Regions from separate parts of the Herbaspirillum sp. 1130 genome, predicted to be linked through region 2. Evidence: riboswitches for the same ligand, from Rfam matches in the RefSeq annotation. Region 2 holds a riboswitch; the other holds the start of a gene.

Region 1 (7,711 bases), 390 kb from region 2:
TCTCGCTTGAAATCACCCAGATGGAAATATCCCGATTCCAGGGAAAAATTGGGAGTGAACTGATAGCCGACGGACAGCCGCACGGCACCAGCCCGGGCGCTTTCGTCATATTCGTCTCGTGACGGGCCGTCATTGCCGTCGTTGACGGCATAGCTGACCGAGCCGCCTTCCAGACCGACATAGATGCCGGTCGCCGGCCTGGACTCCTGCGCAAAGCCCACGGTCGACATAGCCAATGCCGCAGTGGCGGCGATTAAATGGATTACCTTCATCTGCATATCTCCCACGAAGTTGATCGAATCGTTGCGATCCCGGAGGCGTGTGCCGCTGCCCTCGGGAACGAGCTCCTGACGTAGCACGGAGGTGCTGTGCCAAGCCGGGCGCGATCATAGGAGTTGATGAGGAGAAGTCATCCGAATGCGAGAAAAATGAGTATTTTCCTCGATGAATAGCGAAGGTCCGCTCGAAATGGAATGAAGTGCAAGCGAAAAAACAAGTCGCTACAGGGGCTGGCATGGGTGCCTGTACGCTGCATGCGAACGAAAAAAATCCCTCCACCAGGGAGGGATTTCAAGACCCGCAAAACTGCAGGTAAAGCTTAGAACTTGTACTTCACGCCAGCCGAGTACAGATTCATCTTGTTGTCGCTTTCGCCACCCAGCTTTTCGAAGCGGGTGTAGCCAACGTTGATGCCAACGTTCTTCGCCACGGCGAACTCATAGCCCAGGCCGTACAGGTAACCGGTACCGGTTTGCGAGAAGGAGCTCGTGCCGGACGGCTGGCTAAGTTCCAGGGAAACCTTGGAACGGGTCGCACCCGCCTTCAGGTACAGGCCTGGCACGAATTCGGTGAACTTGTAGATCACGGACAGATCGGCGCCCTTGACGTCAGCCTTGACGTTGTAACGCACGGTACCGGTGCGGTTGGTACCGTCTTGCTTGAAGTCGTCGGTGGCGAAGTAACCCAGTTCGATCGCGAAGTTCTTGTTGATCTGATAACCAACCAGGGCGCGCAGGGCACCGGTTTCGTTGGTTTCGGAGGTCTTCACGCCGTTGGTCGGGGTAGCGATGCTGCTGATGGTGGCGACGCCGCCTTCCAGGCCGATGTACACGCCGCTGTCAACGGTCTGCGCTGCCACCGAACCGGCGGCCATCATTGCTGCGATTGCTGCAACTGCTGCTGCGATATTCTTTTTCATTCCTGATATCCCTAAATAATTGTCAGTACTTCGTCAGGGTTTTCCCCGGCGGCAATTATATCGGGAGGTGAGAATTCGTAAATATTGGTAAAGAGTTTTCTGTTGATTTTTTGAGCTCTTTTGCTGAAAAACAACATATCAGCAGATGAGAATACGAAGCTTCTTTCAAACCCTGCGCTTCTCCTGCTCACCCTGGCTCGCCACGAACACCACACCGTCCGGGCTCGCGACCGGGAAGAAGTGGCATCCATACGCCGCCTCCAGCGCTTCAGGCTGCAGGATGGCTTCCGCGGTGCCGCCGTGCGCGGTGCTGCCGTCGAGCAGCAGGATATGCGAGGCAAAGCGCCGCGCAAGATTGATATCGTGACAACTGGCTACCACGGCCCTGCCCTCCTGCGCCCATTCCTGCAGCAATTGCATTACCTGCAATTGGGCCGCGATATCCTGATGCGAGGTCGGCTCATCCAGCAGACAGAGCGCGGGAGCCTGCACCAGCAAGGTCGCCAGCGCCACGCGCTGGCGCTCCCCGCCGGACAGCCGCAACAGATCCTGTCCCGCCAAGCCGGACAGGCCGACCTGTTCGAGGGCGGACAAGGCCAGCGCGCTGTCCTTCTCCGGCGCGCCCCAGCCATCGCCATGGGCAAAGCGGCCCGCCATGACGGCATCCAGCACCTGCAGCGAAAACGCATCCTGTTGATGTTGCAACAGCAGGCCGCGCTGCAAGGCCAGTTGCGACGGCGAAAAGGACGACAGCGCCCTTCCCTGCAGCAGAACCTCGCCGGCATGCGCCGCCTGCAAGCCGGCCAGTACATGCAGCAGGCTGCTTTTGCCGACCCCGTTGCGCCCCAGCACGCACCAGAATTCACCCGCGCGCACCTGCCAGTCCAGCGCCTGCAGCAGGACACGCTCACCCGCGCACACCGCCAGCTGGCGGGTCTGCAGAACGGGCACTGAAGAATGCGTCATATTCGTCATGGGCGGCTCCGCGCCAGCAGCCACAGGAACATTGGCACGCCCACCAGTGCCGTGATCACTCCCACCGGCAGTTGCACCGGTGCGGCCACGGTACGCGCCAGCAAATCCGCCAGCGTCAGCATGGCCCCGCCGCCAAGGACACAGGCCGGCAGCAGCAGGCGCTGGTCATTGCCGACCAGCAGGCGCAAGCCATGCGGCACCACCAGTCCGACGAAGCCGATGGTCCCCGCCATCGCCACGGCACCGGCCGTGCAGGCCGCCGTTACACACAGAAGCATCACCCGCAGCCGCATCACCGGCACGCCCAGCAACTGCGCAAAGGCATCGCCGCGTGCCAGCAGATTGAGCGAGGGCGCATGACGCCAGCTCCACAGCAATGCCAGCAGCAACACCGGTGCCATCAAGGACAGCAGGCGCGCATCGTCGAGGTCGCCGATCAGCCAGAACACCATGCCGCGCAACTGCGCATCCGGCGCAATCGACAGCGCCAGCGAAATCAGCGCACCGAATCCCGCTGCCAGCATCACACCCGTCAGCAACAGGCGCTGGCTGGACAACAAGGGAGACACCGCCAGATGCCGCAGCGAGGGACGCACCAGCCCGAACAGCAGCAGCATCGCCAGCCCCGCGCCCAGCAAGGCGCCGGGTGCGGTGACGGCCTGTACCGGCCAGCCCAGCCGCAGGGCTGCCAGCATGGCCAGCAAGGCCCCGGCCGCCGAACCGCCCGACAAGCCCAATACATAGGGATCGGCCAGCGGATTGCGCAACAGTACCTGCATCAGCGCCCCCGACAGGGCCAGCGCGCCGCCCACGGCAAAGGCGGTCAGCGCGCGTGGCACGCGCAGCGACAGCAGCATCGCCAACTGGTCGGCGGAGGCCGAAGGACGCAAACAGCCAGTACTGCCGCACAGCACCGCCGCCGACAAGGCCAGCAGGGACAGCAGCAGCAAGGTGCACAGCACAGGCAGGTAACGTCGCATCGGGGCCAGGATCAGGTCAGCATCAGAAGTCGTAGCGGGCGGTGAATTTCAAGGCCCGTCCGTCCTCCGGATAGATGCCCGAGACCGCCCCGCCACTGCAGTCATACGCCTGCGAGTAATACTTGCGATCAGCCAGATTGGTCCCCGTGACGGCAAATTCCCAGGCGCTGACACGCACCGCATACCGCGCATCGAAGGTAGTGAACGAAGGCATGCGCGCGCAGGTGTTGGCGAAGTCGTTGCCCATGCGCTGGCGGTCCACCCAGCGTGCACCGACGTCGGCGCTTTGCTGTCCGGACTTCCAGTTCAGGCGGGTCGACAGGGTATTGGCCGGCACCAGCGCCAGTTGCTTGCCGCTGTTGTCGCCTTCCTCGAAACGCGCATTGATGTGCTGGTAGGTGGCACTCCAGCCCAGGGTCTCGGTCAGCTGCACACGGCCTTCCAGTTCCACACCCTGATGGCGGGTGGGGGCCAGGTTGCTGTTGGCCCCGAAGCCACCGTTGGCGGTCGGGTCATAATACAGCTCGTCGCGCACGCGATGGCGGAACCAGCGCAGCGTCACCTGGCGCGCCGTATGGCCCAGGGTCGCGCCCAGTTCCAGGTCATGCGAGACCTGCGGTTTCAGGACCGCGCCGCTGGGCAAGGCCGTGAAGCCGTTCTCGTCGGCAGTTGCCAGACGATAGCTCTGGCCGGTCTTGACGAAGCCGCGCAGCAGCGGCAGCGGCGCATAGCTGGCTTGCAGATCCCAGGCATTGACGGCGCTGGTGCGGCCATAGGCGCCGGAATCGCTCTGCTGGGTGAACTGCTCGCGGCGCACGCCGGCAGCGAGGCGGGCGTTGCGGTCAAACTCGATTTCATCGCGCAGGTACAGCGCCTTCGAATGCTGGGAGGCATCGCTGTTGCCATAGCTGGCATTGGTGGCCGAACTCCATTCGGCCAGGTCCACACCGGCAATGGCTTCGTTCTTCCACAGGCCGCTGTCGAGCACGTGACGCAGGCGCGGCGAGAACTGGGTGGTCCGGATGTTGGCTTGCGCGGTGGAGCCGCTGCTGACATAGGTGGAGCGCGAAATCTTCTCCCGATGCAACAGCTCGGCCGCCACGTCGAAGGCACCGAAGCGGCGCTCGAGGAAGGCCGTGATGCTGTCATTGTCGTAGGAGCCATGATCCAGCGGCTTGCTGGTCTGGCGCGCATTGGCGTCATATTGCGCCTGGCTCAGGCTGCCCGGCAGGCCGAAATCGGCGCGCGACAAGTTGGCGCGCAGGCCGAAGCGCCAGTCGCTGGCGAACCACTGCACCGTGGTACTGAAATTTTCCTGATTGGACTTGCTGTTGTCGCGCCAGTTGTCGGCATGCGACTTGGCATAGCTGGCGTCGATGGACATGTTGTCCCAGCCGCGCGAAACCGCTGCCCGGCCGGCGCGCTGACCGTTGCTGCCGACCTCGCCGATCACGGTTCCGCGCACGGTATTGGCCTGCGGGCGGCGCGTGATGATCTGGATGGTGCCGCCGGTAGCGCCGCTGCCATACAGCACGCTGCTGCCGCCGCGCACGATCTCGATGCGCTCGATGGTTTCGATGGGGATCGCCGACAGCAGCGGCGTGGCCAGTTCATTCTCGGAAATGCGCACGCCATCGACCAGCACCACCATGTTCTGGTCGCCATTGGTGCCGAAGCCGCGCAGGTCCAGCGGGAAGTCGCGCGGGCCGGACAGGCTCTGGCGCCCATAGACGCCGCCCAGCTTGCGGATGGCTTCGTTGGCGTTGTCGATGCCGGCTTCGCGGATCTGCTCGGCGGTGATGACGGTGGCAGCGACCGGCGGGAATGCCGGATCATTGGGGAAGCGCGAGGCCGAGACCACTACCGCCGACAGCGGCTGGCTGGTATCGGCGGCGTGGGTCGAGGCTGCGAAAGCCGAAAGAATCAGCGCACTGGCAGTGCGCAGGGCAATACGGGGGCGAGGACCGCCACAGCGGGCCTGGAAATAAGCGATATGCATGAAAAATCAGGTAAAGAATCTGTGCAGCCAGCCTCCCCGCGGGCCGCAATCAACGGAAAACCGCACCAATACTGGCTGTGCGGGCTCCTCCTGTTCTGGCCGGTCTCCGGACTGCAGGCATGACCATCGGCCTTCCCATGTGGCGAAGTGAACGTTCGCGCAAAAACACAGTGGCGTGGAAGAGGTCTCGCCGGCGAGACGCGACGCATCGTCACATCGTCGCCGGCACCTGGTTACCGTTGCGGGGGCAGTACACCTTGGCTGACCGCCCTGCTGGCTGCAGGCGGCCTGGCGCGTGTTTCCCGTTTAACTGCCGGCGAGGACACGCCGGCGGGCACCAAAACCGCGCCATTGTAGGCGTGCAGCGTACACGCCACAAGCCGCAGCACCCAGGTGATGTAAATCAGCACAAGCGGGACAGCCGCAATTGCTTTCAGGAAAAAGCCGGATAAAATCCATCCTCAGCAGTGATATATAGAAAAAATTCGATTTTTCTATCAAAAAACATTTGAATCGCGGTTCTTGCCAATTTTTTGTGGTGGGGCCGAAAAATTGAAACAAATGGGGGATTTCACTCGCTGTTTGGCCGATGAGATCACGCCAAGCGGTCCTATACTCGGCGCCATGGCATCGTCGACCGGCGGACCCTTGCGGGGTCGGCCGGCCTCACTGTCATCCTGAACGTTGTCGTGGTCTGCGGGCCTTCAGAGACTGCCTCTGGCTGCCGATATCTGTCTGATATCGGGGCGGTGGTAGTGGCTGTGCCTCCCGGAACGACGCATTAGATCCGCCTACGGGCAACTTTGCACAGCAGTGCGCCGACGAGCGCACACCTTTGTTGGGAGAATCAGTAATCATGAGCGACGACGTTGATCTGGAAGCATTGTTTGACGAAATTTCCTCGCAGACGCTACCGGGCATGACTGCCGAACCGGCTGCCGCCGCCCCCGCCGCCGCCGGCACCGAAGAAGCGGCTGCAGGCGAACAGGAGGACCAGAGCGACAAGCCCATGTACGAACGCCTGGGCGGCATCGTGCGCCTGCTGCACGACTCCATGCGCGAACTCGGCTACGACCGTTCGCTGACCGACGTGGCCGAGCAGATCGGCGACGCCCAGAGCCGTCTGGAACACATCGCCACCCTCACCGAGCAGGCCGCCAACAAGGTGCTCAATGCGCTGGACTCCGGCATGCCGGCCCAGGACCGCCTGCAGGAGCAAGCCAAGGACATCAACGCGCGCTGGACCAAGCTGTATGCCGGCCAGATGAACATCGAGGAATTCAAGGCACTGGCGGGCGACTCGCAGAAGTTCTCCAATTCGGTGATGGAATCGACCGAGGCGGAAAAGGCGCGCATGCTGGAAATCATGATGGCCCAGGACTTCCAGGACATCACCGGCCAGTTGATCAAGAAGATCGTGGCCATCACCGCTTCCGCCGAGCGCGAGCTGGCGCAACTGCTGCGCGACAATGCACCGCCGGAAGTCAAGGCGCAGATCGATGCCGAAAAACCGGTAACCCTGATGAATGGCCCCTCCGTGGGCGGCACCGCCATGGGTCAGGACGATGTGGACGACTTACTCGATAGCCTGGGGTTCTAATGGATGACGAAATGCTCAAGGATTTTGTCGTTGAAGCGTTGGATCTCGCCACCAACGTGGAAGAGCACCTGCTGACGCTGGAACGACATCCTGATGACCTTGAAATCCTCAACGCGGTCTTCCGCGCATTCCACACCATCAAGGGTGGCGCCGGGTTCGTGAACCTGCCGGCCATGGTGTCGGCCTGCCACCTGACCGAAAACCTGTTCGATGCGCTGCGCACCGGCAAGGCCCCGGTCACGCCGCTGGCCATCGAAGCGGCGCTGCAGGCCAGCGGCTTCGTGGCCGACCAGTTGAACGAATTGTCCAACGGTGCGGCGCCCGACAGCCTGGCCTCGATGCCGGCCGAACTGAAGGACATCCTGACCCAGGCCATCGAAGGCAAGAGCGAATCCACGCCGGCCCCTGCCCCAGCGGCAGCAGCGCCTGCCCCGGCAGCAGCACCGGCAGCCGCAGCACCGGTGGCCGCGCCCGCAGCCGCCGCTGCAGTGGCCGCCGTCAGCGTCGATGGCAGTGCCAGCGTGATGAAGAATGGCGAACTGGACTGGCCCGCCCTCTACCAGGCCCTGGTGCCCGGTGCGGCTGCCGCGCCGGTCGCGGAGGGTAGCGCCGAGGCGGCCCCGGTGGCTGCCGCCGCAGCGGCACCCGCTGCTGCCGCGCCTGCCGCGCCCGCAGCCGATGGCGAGCCCAAGGCCGCCGCGCCGGTACAGCAGAATCGCCGCGCCACCGATTCCCCTGGCGGGGCCAAGGAAGAAAGCATCCGTATCGATGCCGTCAAGCTGGACGCCCTGCTGGAAGTGGCCGGCGAATCGGTGCAGGCCGCCAACCAGGCTGCCGTGCTGCTGGAAAAGCTGCAGCAGTTCAAGTTCGAAGGGACCGCTGCGGCCCTGATGTCGACCCTGGCCGAAACCCTGGGCCGCGCCTCGCGCTACTCCAGCGAACTGCAACGCGCCACGCTG
Region 2 (7,711 bases):
GCAGGGCCAGCCAGTCGTCGAGGCGGGCGTCCTGTTCGAGGTCGGGATGATAAAGGCCGTGTTCGGGCAAGGCTTGCGCGGGTTCGTAGCCGTAGCCGCTCAGCAGCAGGCGGTCCGACAGACAGCGCAGCAACTGCGCCAGGTTGACGCTGCCGCCGCCGTTGAAATACGCCAGCGCCTGCTGTTGCACATCGGGCGCAGCAGTGGACGCCGCAGCCAGTTCGGCATCGGGCTCGCCGGTGCCGGACAGCACGATCAAGTGCCGCCCTTCGGCGCGCGCAGCGCGCAGCAATTCAGGAAAACCGGCTACTGCACCCAGCCGTCCGAGGACGCGCAGCACGATCACCTGGGCGCTGGCCAGCTCCGTGCGCAGCAGGGTCGCCAGCGTGCGCAGCGGCTGGCCCTGCTCGTCGGTGCCAGATTGCAGGGCTTGCAGGTCGTAGCCCGCTACGGCGGGGAATTCCGCCGGCAACTGCGCGCGTGCAGCAGCCAGCAGCGCCAGGTCGGTCGGGGCGTGCGTCAGCAGGACGATTCGAGCCACGGGATCATGCATCGGAGGCCTCCGCTTCCGGCATCACGTCACCGGTGCCAAGGCGATGGAAGATGAGGTCGCTCACTTCGCGTCCGCCTTCCAGGTGCTCCACCACCACGCGCTCGATGGCGGCGGCATCCTCGCAGCGATACCACACGCCCTCGGGATAGACCACCACCACCGGGGCCTGCGCCTTGCAGGCCACCATGCAGTGGGTACGGGTGCGCTTGACGCGCAGCTCGGGGCGGGCGTCGATCTGCTCGCCCAGCACGCCGAACATGGCTTCGGCCAGCACGCCGTTTTCGGTACAACGCGGACCCACGCACATGAGCACGTGACGATGATGAGTTCTCATGGCTTTGATGCTTTACTTTCCCCGGCGCAGCAACGCCGGACAGGGGCCCGTCAGGGCCGGCCCATCAGCCGAAGCGGCGATAGAAGAAACCGGTCAGCCCGCCCAGCGCCAGCCAGAACACGGCATTGGCCGCCGCCGTGGCGCGGATGAAGGCTTGTGCCAACTCTTCGGGTGCCACGCTGCCATGCACTTCCGGCTGCGGTGCGCCGATGAAATGCGGAACCACCAGGAGCATGACGCCGACCAGCTTCCACGGCCAGCCACGGGTGAAGACGAACAGGCCCAGGCTGGCCGCCGTCATGGCGGCGGTCATCACCCACCAGAGCTGGCGCGCCTGCAGCGGTGCGGCCAGGGTACCGGGGACTTCCGGCGGCAAGCCCAGCGAGGGCGCGACGAAGAACACGCCATAACCGGCCAGGCCCCACAGCAGGCCGCTGCGCCAGCTGATCTGGCGTCCGCTCAGGGCAAAGGCCGCCACCAGCAGCAAGGCGAAACCGACCGCCATGCTGACGTTGGCCAGCACGGTGTAGCCGGTGCGCTCGGCGCCGTCAGCCGGCTCCCAGGCATTGGCGTCATGCGCGTGTTCGTGCTCATGTGCGTTCGCATGCGAGTGCTCGTGCGCAGCCGCCTGGGCGGCGGGTTCGTGGGCGTGGTCATCGGCCGCGGGGGCCGCCGATTCGCTGGCCTTTTCATATTCCTCTGCCTTGAGGATGATCTTTTCGACTTGGAATTGTTGCACGCCCGACAGCAGCACGCCCGACAAGGCACCTGCCACCACCACAGCCGACGCCATGCGCCGGAATACGGTCCAGTTCATCGTCCGCTCCTCAGTGGCAAGGGAAACCGGCCGAGTGGCGGCCATCGTGGGCGGCATTGTGCAGCTCGACTTTGGAGGCGAAGCCGGCGCCGTAGATCAGCGCCACGCCCAGCGCGAAGGCCAGCAGCGAGGGCGCGATGCGGTCGCGCCAGACCTGGCTGCCGGAGCGGCTGGAAGAGGAAGAATCAGCGGTGTGACGGGCGTCGAGACCGGAGGGAGTGGACATGCGCTTTCCTTGGCAGGTGGATGAAACGAAGGAAGCCACACGGCGAGCGCCCAAGCACAATCCCGCCGTCGGCTGACGGCACCGGTTCACACCAGCGGGAAATGATGGAAGCTTTCCGCATGATCGCCCTCCGCGATGCATTCAAGAACTTGCCTCGGGCCGGTCTCCGGGCTGGCGAGGGGAAGCCTGGGCTTCGGGACAGGCGCCTTCCCATGCGCGGGGCACAGTGGCGTAGTGCGTGTCCTTCCTCGCTTACCGTTGCGGGGGCAGCGCCGGCTTTGGCCCGATGCTGTGGCACCGGCCGCACCGGCTTCCCGTTTCAATTCCAGGCGCGGCTGCGCACAGGAATACCAGAAGCAATGCTAAGTGGCGAAGTATAAAGGCGGGGGCGGGCTTGGGCAACCTGCATTGTCAGCCTGCACGGGGCTGGCGGCAACTTCAGCGGGGCAAGGCGGGCTGGAGCGGCGAGGAGGATGAGGGGGATGCACTGGAGGAAGCAGCCGGCAGTTGCGGCAAGGCAGGCGAAGCGGCCAGCTTGTAATACAGGCTCATTTCCGCCCCCATGCGGGTGGGAATGCGCGCCACGTACACCGAGCGCTGGCCGGACCGGGGACCGTGCCCGTGCACTTCCATCAGGCACAGGTAGCGTTCCCCCAGGAAGCCCAGCACGGCAAACGAGGCCTTTTGCGGGCGGGACAGCCGGGGGGCGCGCTCCGGTGACAGGCCGATGGCCCGGTCAAGGTAGCCGCGATGGGAATTGACGAACAGATAGTCACGTCCGGGGGGCTTGCCGCTGGCATAACCGATGCGCCACTGGCGATTGTCGCCATCAGGCAGATACAGGCTGTAGGGAGATGCCGGGCCGCTTTCCATCACCTCGACCCGCCCTGCGACCGGATCGATGCTGACCCTGCTGAGGGGAAAATGGTCTACGGCCAGGCAACTGGCCAGCACTTCTTCGGGCGGCGATCGCGGACCGGGCAGCGCCGCCAGACAGACGAACAGCAGGACCAAGGGCAGGCAGCGCAGCGCGCTCTTCTTCCAGGGAGAGGCATGGGCAAGGAAGCAAATCATTGACAGCTCCTTCAACAGACGGCGGATCAGATCGGCTGCAGCAGAAACACAACCGGCCACCATGGTTGCAGAAGGGCAATGCCATGGATATCAGAAAACTCTCAATGAGCAGGAACAAGTCACTTGCCACGGACGGCGTGCGCCCTGTTGTGCGCCCGGCGACAACACCGAGAGGCCGATGTCGGCTCGCGACGGCCTCAGCGCGGCCCGGCGACCATCTCGGCAAGAAAATCGAGGGCGACGAAGTGCCATTGCGCCGATTCGGCGTCATACAGCGCGATCTGGTTGATTTCCCGGCCCGGTTCAGTGCGGCCCGGGATGCGCTCCATGGCCCGCTCGGCATGCCGGTGGCGCTGCTGCGGGTTCAGTTGTTCCAGCCGGGCCGCTGTCTCCGCATGGGCGTAGAGACCGGCGCACTCCCATAGTCGGGCGTGGCATTCGAGATCGGCCAGTCCGATGTCCAGCGGGATGCTGTCGATGCTCGCCGACACCTGGGCCACGCGCGCCGACGACAGCCGCACCGGATCGCCCTGCGCGCGCACGGCGATGCGGCCATCGTGCGCGCCCCATGCCAGATGCAGGCAGTACGGCAAGTGGCCCTGATGACGCGCCACCAGCTCATCGGGGGAAAAGGATGCCACCGGCAGTACCTGGTAATCCTCCACAGCCAGACCCAGCCAGAGCGCATCGAGATGCGCATCAAAGGGAGACAGGTAGAGCACCATGGCCTGCGCACCGGCAGCCGGCCCGGCCTTGACCGGCTCGCACAGCACCCGGGCGGTGCTGCTGCCGCTTGGCTGCAGGCGTACCAGCACATGCAGAGGAAGCGCCGCCAGCACAGTGTGGCGGCGGCCAGCGGGAAAACCCATGGACTGCGGAGGATAGGGATACAAGGTGCCACTCCTGACAAGGACGGCGGAGGTGGCAGTCCTGCTCAATTCATCTGCGGTCTCCGCAAAAAGCAGATGCTTTCACAAATGCAAAGCGGCTTGAACGAGAAAAGTCTCAATCAACGCGAAAGAATGGCGGGGAGAGATGGCAGACTGCAAAGGAGATGGTGCGGGCCGAAATCAGGGCGGTTCCGGGGCGATATGAAAGAAAAAGACAGCGCGCAGTCGCAATGGCCGCGTAACGGCATGTTGCACGCTCGATCGCTCGCAAGACGTGAACGGAAATGCAAAAACCAAAGTCGCGATGGACGGCTGCAAGCGCAACGAAGAACGGCGCGCCTGCTTCGCAAGCGCGCTCAACGACAGCTACTTACATGCGCAAAGGCTTGTCGGAAGGCCGGGGATTGTCGGGCGGATCTTGCACCGGCACCGGCTCATCATCGGGCAGTGCCGGCGGCGGCAGGTTGGGCTCGTTGACCGGCGGGGTTTCTTGGGGAGTGTGCAGGGAATGGTACAAACAGACCTCCTCGGAGAGTGCAATTCGGGTGGCAGATCCGGCAGGCAAGCTCAACCCTGGCCGGCCATCGGGTTCTGATGGGGAATCGGGTCCTGGGGCGGCGTCGGATCGAGCGGCGGGACCTCGACCGGCGGGGTGTCCTGGGGCTTGTGCATGGTGTTCTCCTCTGAGGGTAAAGGGGTAGTGTGGTCGCCGGGCCGTGCCGGCAGCGTGGGCAGCAAGCCATCATCGGCATTGGCCAGCGGGTCTTCGGTGCCGTCGGGCTCAACGACATGGCCGGGATCGGCCACGATGTGATCCGGCACGGGCGCGCCTGACGGCGCAGGCGGCGTGCCGGGTGGACGCAGCAGTGCGGCTGCCGGGGTTTCCGGTGGTCGCGCGCCCTGCGCTGCAGCGGACTCTGCAGCGAGATCCGGACGAGGCAGGTTCATGGCGGTCCTCCTGACAAGGTGGCAAACAATACCTCATCTTACGAAGCCCCTGCCCTGCCCTCAGCCAGACATCGGCCCATTCGCCTGTAGGAAGGCCGGAAAAAAAACGCCGCCAGCCCCAAGGGGTGGCGGCGTCATCGGCATGCGCAATGCAAGACGTCAGCGCAATCAGCTGGCCTTGAGCGCGCGCGTCACGATCTCTTGCGCTTCGGCGAAGATGCGGTCCAGATGCGCCTGGTCGCGGAAGCTCTCGCCATAGATCTTGTAGATGCTCTCGGTGCCGGAAGGACGGGCCGCAAACCAGCCATTGTCGGTGACGATCTTCAGGCCGCCGAAGGGCTTGCCGTTGGCCGGTGCGGTCGTCATCACCTCGCGGATGGTCTCGCCGGCCAGCTCGGTCGACGTCACATCCTGCGGCGACAGTTTGGACAGGCGCGCCTTCTGCTCCGGCGTGGCGGCGGCTTCCTTGCGGCCATTGACAGGCGCACCCAACTGGCGGGTCAGGTCCTGGTAGATCTGGCCGGGATCATTGCCGGTGCGGGCGGTCATCTCGGCGGCCAGCAAGGCGGCAGTGATGCCGTCCTTGTCGGTGCTCCAGGGCTGGCCGTCGAAACGCACGAAGGAGGCGCCAGCGCTTTCCTCGCAACCGAAGCCCAGGCTGCCGTCGTACAGGCCATCGACGAACCACTTGAAACCGACCGGCATCTCCAGCAGCTTGCGGCCCAGGTGATCGGCCACGCGATTGATCATCTGGCTCGACACCAAGGTCTTGCCCACGGCCGCATCGGCACGCCAGGCCGGACGATGGCGGAACAGGTAATACACCGCCACCGACAGGTAGTCGTTGGCCGGCAGCAGGCCGGTGCTTTTGGCGACGATGCCGTGGCGGTCATGGTCGGTGTCGCAGGCCATGGCGACGTCGAAACGGTCCTTCAGGGCGATCAGCTCGCTCATGGCATAGGGCGAGGACGGATCCATGCGGATCTGCGCGTCCCAGTCCAGCGGCACGAAGCGGAAGCTGGCATCGACATCGGTGTTGACCACTTCCAGGTTGAGCTTGTAGCGATCGGCGATGGCCGACCAGTAATGCAGGCCGGCACCGCCCAGCGGATCCACCCCGATCTTGACGTTGGCCGCCGAGATGGCCCCCAGGTCGATGATGTTGGGCAGGTCGCCCACGTAGTTGTCGAGATAGTCGTAGCGGCGCGTGGTCTCGGCCTTCAGGGCCTTCTCGAAGCTGACGCGGCGCACGCCTTCCAGCTTCTGCTCCAGATAACCATTGGCGCGCTTCTCGATCCAGCTGGTGACGTTGGAATCCGAGGGACCGCCATTGGGCATGTTGTACTTGAAACCGCCATTGTCCGGCGGGTTGTGCGAGGGCGTGACCACGATGCCATCGGCCAGCTTGTCACGGTGCACGCGGTTGTGCGTGAGGATCGCGTGCGAGACGGCTGGCGTGGGCGCATAGGGGCTGCCCTCGGCCAGCATGGTCACCACTTCGTTGGCGGCCAGCACTTCCAGTGCGCTGTGCCAGGCCGGTTCCGACAGGGCGTGGGTATCGATGCCCAGGAACAGCGGCCCCTTGAAACCCTGCTCCTTGCGGTAGTCGCAGATGGCCTGCGTGATGGCCAGCACGTGCCATTCGTTGAAGCTGTGCAGATTGGCATTGCCGCGATGGCCGGAGGTACCGAACGCCACACGGTGGCTGGCTTCGGCCACATCAGGACGCAGGCTGTAGTAGTTCGACAGCAGCACCGGCAGGTTCACCAGGGCTGAGGGGGCGGCACGCTTGCCGGCGAGGGGATTGACGCTACTCATAGGTTTGTTCTGGATGAATGGATATCTGAGGAAACGAGGTGGCACGGCCACTTCGCTACTTGATCTTTTTTCAACGTCCCGGACATTGTAACGCCAGGATGGCGCGCTGCAGCATCGATATGAAGATTCTTGCAGAAAGCTTGCCGCGGGGCACTGTTCACGGGGCTTTGCGGGCCGCAGCGATGCGCGGATGCGGCTGACTCATGAAGCGCCTTGCCGAAAAGCAAAACGCGTCCGGGCCAAGGCACGGACGCATTCGGTCAGGGCAGAAACACCGGCCGCGCCCCTTCAGGCGTGGCCGCGTGCAGGCCTGGTCAGGCTCGCCGGAAAGCGCGCACGATCACCAGCAGCACGATGGCACCCAGCGTCGCCGTGACGATGGACGCCAGGATGCCGCCACCCACGGCGATGCCCAGCAGACCGGCGAGCCAGCCACCGATGACGGCACCGACGATACCGATGAGGATGTCAGCCAGCAGACCGAAGCCGCCACCCTTGACCAGCACACCGGCCAGCCAGCCGGCAACGGCACCAATGATCAGCCATGCGATGAGTCCGTGTTCCATGATGTTCCCTTTCAATCGTTCTGTCGTTCTTGGGTTGATGTCGGAAACCGTGCAATGCAGGGGCTTCCTCTTGCTTCCACTTCTCTGCAAGCGCTCTGCGCAACAGATGAGGTGATGATAGAAAAGCGCGCGTCGGCAAGGTATCGGACAGCGGCCCATTTCCTTGTAGGACAAGCCCGGCATGTGGCGCTGTTGAGCCGATCAGTACCAAGTCGCGCTGGTTTGCGGCGCGCAAAGCGGTCATGGCCGCGCCTTCCTCTTTTCCTACATCGCAAAAGGCGGCATTCCTATAGAGAGGAAGCGCGAGTTTTTTTACTCTTGCTGCACATAAGCGCAGTGCAGCATCGAACCCAGCATCCATCGCTTGCCGCCGCGCCTGACCAATACCGCATTCGCCAGCCCGATTTCCAAGAGAGCCGCCATCATGTCCGCCACCGAAACCAGTGCCCGTCCGTCACCCGTCTTTGCCAATGCCTTCGCGCTGA

The links. A riboswitch is a leader RNA that binds a small molecule or an ion and turns the genes downstream of it on or off. The one in region 2 is predicted to bind cobalamin.
Region 1: it holds a riboswitch for cobalamin, as region 2 does, so the genes downstream of both, JOD78_RS06895 (TonB-dependent receptor) here and JOD78_RS05130 (CbtB domain-containing protein) in region 2, are expected to answer to the same signal.

Annotation. Positions count from the first base shown of each region.
Region 1 covers NZ_JAFICQ010000001.1:1,569,412-1,577,122, forward strand. The annotation lists gene JOD78_RS06875 (outer membrane beta-barrel protein) at 1-272, opposite strand, end outside; gene JOD78_RS06880 (porin family protein) at 599-1,198, opposite strand; gene JOD78_RS06885 (ABC transporter ATP-binding protein) at 1,364-2,173, opposite strand; gene JOD78_RS06890 (iron ABC transporter permease) at 2,170-3,153, opposite strand; gene JOD78_RS06895 (TonB-dependent receptor) at 3,176-5,152, opposite strand; cobalamin riboswitch at 5,232-5,509, opposite strand; gene JOD78_RS06900 (protein phosphatase CheZ) at 6,009-6,752, shown strand; gene JOD78_RS06905 (chemotaxis protein CheA) at 6,752-7,711, shown strand, end outside.
Region 2 covers NZ_JAFICQ010000001.1:1,179,298-1,187,008, forward strand. The annotation lists gene JOD78_RS05115 (cobaltochelatase subunit CobN) at 1-553, opposite strand, end outside; gene JOD78_RS05120 (ferredoxin) at 546-887, opposite strand; gene JOD78_RS05125 (CbtA family protein) at 952-1,704, opposite strand; gene JOD78_RS05130 (CbtB domain-containing protein) at 1,715-1,930, opposite strand; cobalamin riboswitch at 2,070-2,300, opposite strand; gene JOD78_RS05135 (hypothetical protein) at 2,369-3,004, opposite strand; gene JOD78_RS05140 (hypothetical protein) at 3,202-3,897, opposite strand; gene JOD78_RS05145 (hypothetical protein) at 4,265-4,411, opposite strand; gene JOD78_RS05150 (hypothetical protein) at 4,462-4,842, opposite strand; gene pgm (phosphoglucomutase (alpha-D-glucose-1,6-bisphosphate-dependent)) at 5,011-6,660, opposite strand; gene JOD78_RS05160 (GlsB/YeaQ/YmgE family stress response membrane protein) at 6,975-7,226, opposite strand; gene JOD78_RS05165 (hypothetical protein) at 7,651-7,711, shown strand, end outside.